DNA from 2 places in the Streptomyces sp. NPDC005706 genome. Region 1 is predicted to be linked to the other one. Evidence: riboswitches for the same ligand, from Rfam matches in the RefSeq annotation. Region 1 holds a riboswitch; the other holds the start of a gene.
What was found. A riboswitch is a leader RNA that binds a small molecule or an ion and turns the genes downstream of it on or off. The one in region 1 is predicted to bind cobalamin.
Positions count from the first base shown of each region.

Region 2: linked by a shared signal. The riboswitch ahead of ABZ478_RS15755 (CbtB-domain containing protein) and the one ahead of ABZ478_RS06085 (ribonucleoside-diphosphate reductase subunit alpha) in region 1 are both predicted to bind cobalamin.

Region 1 is NZ_JBEXYS010000002.1:550,172-553,575, reverse strand. Features, by position in the region: gene mctP (monocarboxylate uptake permease MctP) at 1-1,151, shown strand, start outside; cobalamin riboswitch at 1,287-1,425, shown strand; gene ABZ478_RS06085 (ribonucleoside-diphosphate reductase subunit alpha) at 1,549-3,404, shown strand, end outside.
Region 2 is NZ_JBEXYS010000007.1:165,247-168,650, forward strand. Features, by position in the region: gene ABZ478_RS15740 (phosphodiester glycosidase family protein) at 1-164, opposite strand, end outside; gene ABZ478_RS15745 (DUF779 domain-containing protein) at 241-600, opposite strand; gene ABZ478_RS15750 (histidine phosphatase family protein) at 687-1,289, opposite strand; cobalamin riboswitch at 1,395-1,539, shown strand; gene ABZ478_RS15755 (CbtB-domain containing protein) at 1,575-1,796, shown strand; gene ABZ478_RS15760 (CbtA family protein) at 1,822-2,586, shown strand; gene ABZ478_RS15765 (spore photoproduct lyase family protein) at 2,693-3,404, opposite strand, start outside.

The DNA.
Region 1 (3,404 bases):
TCGGCGGCGGCGAGAGCACCAACTGGTTCGTGAAGGACCTGCCGCTGCTGATCGCCTTCGGCGTACTGGCCGCGTACACCTACTCGTCCGGTCTGCGTGCCCCCGCCCTGATCGCGTTCGTGAAGGACACGCTGATCTACATCGTCATCGCGGTGGCGATCATCTACATCCCGATCAAACTGGGCGGGTTCGACGACGTCTTCGCCAAGGCGGGCGACGCCTTCAGCCAGGTCAACCCGGCGACCGGCAAGCCGCGCGGCGCGCTCGCACCGCCGGAGGCGGGCCAGTGGACGTACGCCACCCTGGCGCTCGGTTCCGCGCTCGCCCTGTTCATGTACCCGCACTCGATCACCGCGACCCTGTCGTCCAAGAGCCGTGAGGTGATCCGCCGCAACACCACCCTCCTGCCGCTGTACTCGCTGATGCTGGGTCTGCTGGCCCTGCTGGGCTTCATGGCGATCGCGGCCGGGGTGAAGGTCACCAACGGCCAGCTGGCGATCCCGCAGCTGTTCGAGGACATGTTCCCGGACTGGTTCGCGGGTGTGGCCTTCGCGGCGATCGGCATCGGCGCCCTGGTGCCCGCGGCCATCATGTCCATCGCGGCGGCGAACCTGTTCACCCGCAACATCTACAAGGACTTCATCAAGCCGGACGCCACGCCGAAGGAGGAGACCCGGGTCTCCAAGATCGTGTCGCTGCTGGTGAAGGTGGGCGCGCTGGTCTTCGTCCTGACGATGGACAAGACGGTCGCCATCAACTTCCAGCTGCTGGGCGGCATCTGGATCCTGCAGACCTTCCCGGCCCTGGTCGGCGGCCTGTTCACCCGCTGGTTCCACCGCTGGGCGCTGCTCGCCGGCTGGGCGGTCGGCATGGTGTACGGCACGCTCGCCGCGTACGGGGTGGCCTCGCCGACCCAGAAGCACTTCGGCGGCTCCGCGAAGGAGATCCCGGGCATCGGGGAGATCGGCTACATCGGTCTCACCGCGTTCGTGCTCAACGTCGTGGTCACCGTGGTGCTCACGTTCGTCCTGAAGGCCGTGAAGGCCCCGGAGGGCCTCGACGAGACCCGGCCGGAGGACTACACGGCGGACGCGGGCGACCCGGGGGTCGAGGTGGAACTCCCGCCCGCCACCGCGGGCAGCGCCCACTAGCGCGAGCCGGCCACGAACCACCCCACAGCGGGCCGCCGAGGGCACCACCCACGGCGGCCCGCTGTCATGCGAGTTGACCCTGCGGAGCCACCACAACACGCAACAGGCACAACATGTGGGGGTGACACGACAGCCCGGCACTAGATGTATGCTCATGCTCGCTGTCGCCGCAGGGGAATCCGGTGCGAATCCGGAACTGTCCCGCAACGGTGTACTTGCGTGTTTCCGCACGCCTGTTTCAGTCCGAGGACCTGTCGGCAGCGCGCGCCCGGCCGTCCGGTCCGGGTGCTCATCGACGTCCGGGCCTCGTGGAATGGGCCGGGGACGCGACGCCGTGCGCGCTCGCGCTGACCCCTGCCCTCCGCAAGGCCCCGTGCCGAGCGAGGGAGAGCCCCACGTGACCATCGCGCCAGCCGACCCGGCTTCAGCCATCCCGGCGAGCGGAGCCCCGGTGGAGACCGACGGTCCCGGTACCGCGCTGCTGCGGACCCTGACCGAGCTGACCGCCGACCTCCCCGACGCCGATCCCGGCCGAGTCGCCGCGGCCGCGCTGCGCGGCCGGTCCGCCCGGGCCGACGAGGCGGAGTTGCGCGAGCTGGCCACGGAGGCGGCCGCCGGACTGATCTCCGAGGATCCCGCCTACTCCCGGCTGGCCGCCCGGCTGCTGACCGTCTCCGTCCGCGCCGAGGCCGCCTCGCAGGGCGTCACGTCCTTCACCGGGTCCGTCGCCGTGGGCCACCGGGAGGGTCTCATCGCCGACCGCACGGCGGAGTTCGTACGGCTGCACGCCGAACGGCTCGACGCGCTGGTCGACCCGGCGGCCGACGACCGCTTCGGCTACTTCGGCCTGCGCACGCTGCACAGCCGGTACCTGCTGCGCCACCCCATCACCCGCCAGGTGATCGAGACGCCCCAGCACTTCATGCTGCGCGTCGCCGCCGGGCTGGCCGAGGACGACACCGCCCGCTCCGTGGACGAAGTCGCCGCGCTCTACGGGCTGATGAGCCGCCTCGACTACCTGCCCTCCTCCCCCACTCTCTTCAACTCCGGCACCCGGCATCCGCAGATGTCGTCCTGCTACCTCCTCGACTCCCCGCTGGACGAGCTGGACTCCATCTACGACCGCTACCACCAGGTCGCCCGCCTCTCCAAGCACGCCGGCGGCATCGGCCTGTCGTACTCCCGTGTCCGCAGCCGCGGTTCGCTGATCCGGGGCACCAACGGGCACTCCAACGGCATCGTGCCGTTCCTGAAGACGCTGGACGCCTCGGTGGCCGCGGTGAACCAGGGCGGCCGGCGCAAGGGCGCCGCCGCCGTGTACCTGGAGACCTGGCACTCCGACATCGAGGAGTTCCTCGAGCTGCGCGACAACACCGGTGAGGACGCCCGCCGTACGCACAACCTGAACCTCGCGCACTGGATCCCGGACGAGTTCATGCGCCGGGTCGACGCCGACGAGCGGTGGTCGCTGTTCTCCCCGGCTGACGTGCCGGAGCTGGTGGACCTGTGGGGCGAGGAGTTCGACGCCGCGTACCGCAGGGCGGAGGCCGCCGGGCTCGCGAAGAAGACGATGCCCGCCCGGGACCTGTACGGCCGCATGATGCGCACCCTCGCGCAGACCGGCAACGGCTGGATGACCTTCAAGGACGCCGCCAACCGCACCGCCAACCAGACGGCGACCGCCGGCCACGTCGTGCACTCCTCGAACCTGTGCACCGAGATCCTGGAGGTCACGGACGACGGCGAGACCGCGGTCTGCAACCTGGGGTCGGTCAACCTAGGCGCCTTCGTGGACACGGCGGCCGGCGGCCTCGACTGGGAGCGGCTCGACGAGACGGTCCGCACGGCCGTCACCTTCCTCGACCGCGTGGTCGACATCAACTTCTACCCGACCGAGCAGGCGGGCCGGTCGAACGCCAACTGGCGTCCGGTGGGCCTGGGCGCGATGGGCCTGCAGGACGTCTTCTTCAAGCTGCGGCTGCCCTTCGACTCCCCCGAGGCCAAGGCCCTGTCCTCCCGGATCGCCGAGCGGATCATGCTCGCCGCGTACGAGGCCTCCGCGGACCTCGCCGAGCGCAACGGCCCGCTGCCGGCCTGGCGGAAGACCCGTACCGCGCAGGGCGTCCTGCACCCCGATCACTACGGCGTCGAGTTCACCTGGCCGGAGCGCTGGGCGGCCCTGCGGGCACGGATCGCCGAGGTCGGCATGCGCAACTCGCTGCTCCTGGCCATCGCGCCCACGGCCACGATCGC
Region 2 (3,404 bases), on a different contig from region 1:
TCCCGGTACGTGACCCCGGGAGCGATCCGCCTGCCGGGTCCGCCGGCCGGCACGGCACCGGCCGGCGCCGCCCCGGCCAGGGCCGCGCCGGCCAGTACGCCGAACGCCGTGAGAACCGTGAGAACCGATCTGCCCGCCGCCGCCCGCCGCCCGTCCCGATTCATCGCGCCCCCTGATGCCTCGTCAACTGCCGTCAGTGCTCGGGGGAAGTGCACCAGACGACGGTGACGTGCGGGGCGGCTAGGCGTCGACTACGCGAGAACGGGTGAGAAAACGCACCCCCTCGGGTGCCTCCAGTGAGAAACCGCTGCCTCGTCCGGGTACGACGTCCACGATCAGCCGGGTGTGGCTCCAGGCCTCGTACTGGCTCCGCGACATCCAGAAGGTCACGGGCTCCTCGACGCCGTCCACCGCCAGCTCGGCCAGCAGCACGTCCGAACCGCCGGTGCGGAACTCGCCGTCGGGGTAGCACATGGGCGCGCTGCCGTCGCAGCAGCCGCCGGACTGATGGAACATCAGCGGTCCGTGTTCCGCTCGCAGCCGGCGTACCAACTCCGCTGCCTGTGGGGTGAGTTCGACGCGGGGCAGTTCCTCTTGCATGGTCACCGTCCTGGAGAGCCGGGGGCGTCGGACCCGGCCCAGTCTCACGGCCGGCCGCAACGGCGTCCAGGGGGCGGTGGCGTTCCTCAGCGGTCGGGGGCGCCCTCCGGCGTGCCGCTCGTCCCGCCCAGGACGGTGGCCGGCGTGAGGTTCCAGCGTCCGGCCCGGCCGGTGAACCCGGCGGCGGTCAGGGGCGGTACGTCGATCCGCCAGAAGGCGGCCTCCGGAGCGCCGAGCACCCGCACGGTCACGGCGCGCACGACCTCCGGCTCGACCACCGCCACCGTGCGGCCGGCGGACCGGGCGGCCTCCTCCAGCCAGCCCCCGACCCGGGCGCACAGCAGGCGCACCGACTCGCCGCCGTGCGGGCTCGCCGCCGGGTCGGCCAGCCACCGGGCCAGCGCCTCCGGCTCCGCGGCGCCGACCTCCTCCAGTGTCCGCCCCCGCCAGCGGCCCATGCCGAGCCCGGCCAGGGCGGGTTCGGCACGTGCGTCGAGACCCAGCGCGGCCGCCGTCTCCCGGCAGCGGGCCGTGGGGGAGACGAGGGCCACGGCGGCGGGCCGCAGTCCGTCCGCGGCCGACCGGGCGCGCGCGGCGCCCGCCGCGTCGAGTGAGCATCCGTCGTCGAAGCGGGCCTCCCGCAGGGCCGGGTTCATCGCCGGTGAGATCAACATCACTCGGGTCGTCATGAGGTCGCCTGCATGGTCAACGGCCCTTTCGGCACAGGGGTTCCACAGCGTACGGCGGCCGCGGGGCGCACCGCCCCGCACCCGTGCGCCCTTGGCCGCACCCGCGCTTCGCGGTACCTTCTCGGCGATATCGACGACGGAATGCGGAAGCCGGTGGGAATCCGGCACGGTCGCGCCACTGTAAGCCCCGTTCACACCATTCCTGGTGCGGACCGGGCAAGTCAGACCCGCCCGTCGTCCCGTGCACCACCGAGCAGGGACGCGAGTTCCCCAGGAGGTCCTGCCATGGCGCAGTCCGCCGTTCAGCCCAGCACCAACCCCACCGCCCTCCCCGCCAAGCTGCCGATCGGCGCCATCGCCCCCTGGGCGGTCTTCTTCGGCGTCCTGATGCTGGTCCTGCTGTACTTCGTCGGCGCCGAACAGGGCGCGACCTCCGTGATGTCCGGCGAGAACGTGCACGAGTGGGTGCACGACGCCCGGCATCTGCTCGGCTTCCCCTGCCACTGACCGGGGCGAGGAAGCGCACGAGCTCATGAACTCGGCAACTGTCCGGAACCTGTTGGTGCGTGGCATGCTCGCGGGACTCGCCGCGGGCCTGCTCGCCCTCGTCGTCGCCTACTTCCTCGGTGAGCCGCGTGTCGACTCGGCCATCGCCTACGAAGAGGCGCACTCCCACGAACACGGCGTGGAGGCGGTCTCCCGCACGATGCAGTCGACCGCCGGCCTGTCCACCGGCGTCCTCCTCTACGGCATCGCGTTCGGCGGCATCGCCGCCCTCGCCTACTGCTTCGCGCTGGGGCGCATCGGCCGCTTCGGGCCGCGCGCGAGCGCGCTGCTCCTGGCGGCCGCCGGCCTCGTCGCCGTCTACGTCGTGCCGTTCCTGAAGTATCCGGCCAACCCGCCGTCCGTCGGTGACCCCGACACGATCGGTAAGCGCACGACGCTGTACTTCCTGATGATGGTCCTGAGCGTGCTGCTGGCGGTCGCCACGGTGATCCTCGGCAAGCGGCTGGCCCCCCGCCTGGGCAACTGGAACGCGACCGTGGCCGCGGGCGCGTTCTTCCTGCTGGCCGCCGGGCTCGCCTACGCGTTCCTGCCGGCCGTCGACGAGGTCCCCAAGGACTTCTCCCCGAGCCTGCTGTGGCGGTTCCGCCTGGCGGCACTGGCCGTCCAGGCGACCCTGTGGACCGCGTTCGGGCTGGTCTTCGGCGTCCTCGCGGAACGTGTGCTCACCGCCGAGCGCACGGCCGGTGAGCGGCAGGACGCCGGTCCGCGCGCCCCGGCCGCGCACCACTGAGGCACCCGGCACTCCGGCGTGAGGCACCGGCCCGCTCGCGGGCCGGTGCCTCACGCGTCGTGGCGGACTCCGCGGCCGGCGTCAGAGGCGGTCCGCGGGGCCCGGTTCAGAAGGCGTACCGGATGCGCAGCCAGGGAGCGTGCGCCGCGACGAGCCCGCGCAGGTCGTCCAGGGCCCTCGCTTTGACCAGGTGGTCGTAGCGCACGTTCAGCGCCCCGTTCTCGGAGCGTTTGCCCTGCTGGATGCCGGGCTGCCAGAGCACGTCCTCGGCGCGCGGATGCCAGCCGAGGTTGACCTCGTGCAGTTCCCGGTTGTGGGTCAGCGTGATCACCTCGGCGGCCGCCTGCCGCTTGACCCGGGCCGGGAGCACGTCGTCGAGCTGCCGGAGCAGTTCGGCCCAGGCCTCCTGCCACCCGGGGCGCAGCACCACGGGGGAGAGGTTGAAGTGCACCTCGTACCCCGCGTCCAGGAAGTCGGCCGCGGCGGCGACGCGCTCGGCCACCGGTGACGTCCGGATGTCCAGCAGCCGGGAGTCCTCGCCCGGCATGACCGAGAACCGGACGCGGGTGCGGCCCCGCGGATCCAGTGCCAGCAGATCCGGGTTCACGAACTTGGTGGCGAAGGACGCCTTGGCGGTGGGCCACTGCCGGAAGGCGTGCACGAGATCGGCGGTGTTGTCGCAGATCAGCGCGTCCACCGAGCAGTCGCCGTTCTCGCCGATGTCGTAGACCCAGGCCCGTTCGTCGCACTGGTTGGGTTCCCGCTTGGGCCCCTGCCGCGCGATGTGGCGGCCCAGGTGGCCGATGATCCGCTCGATG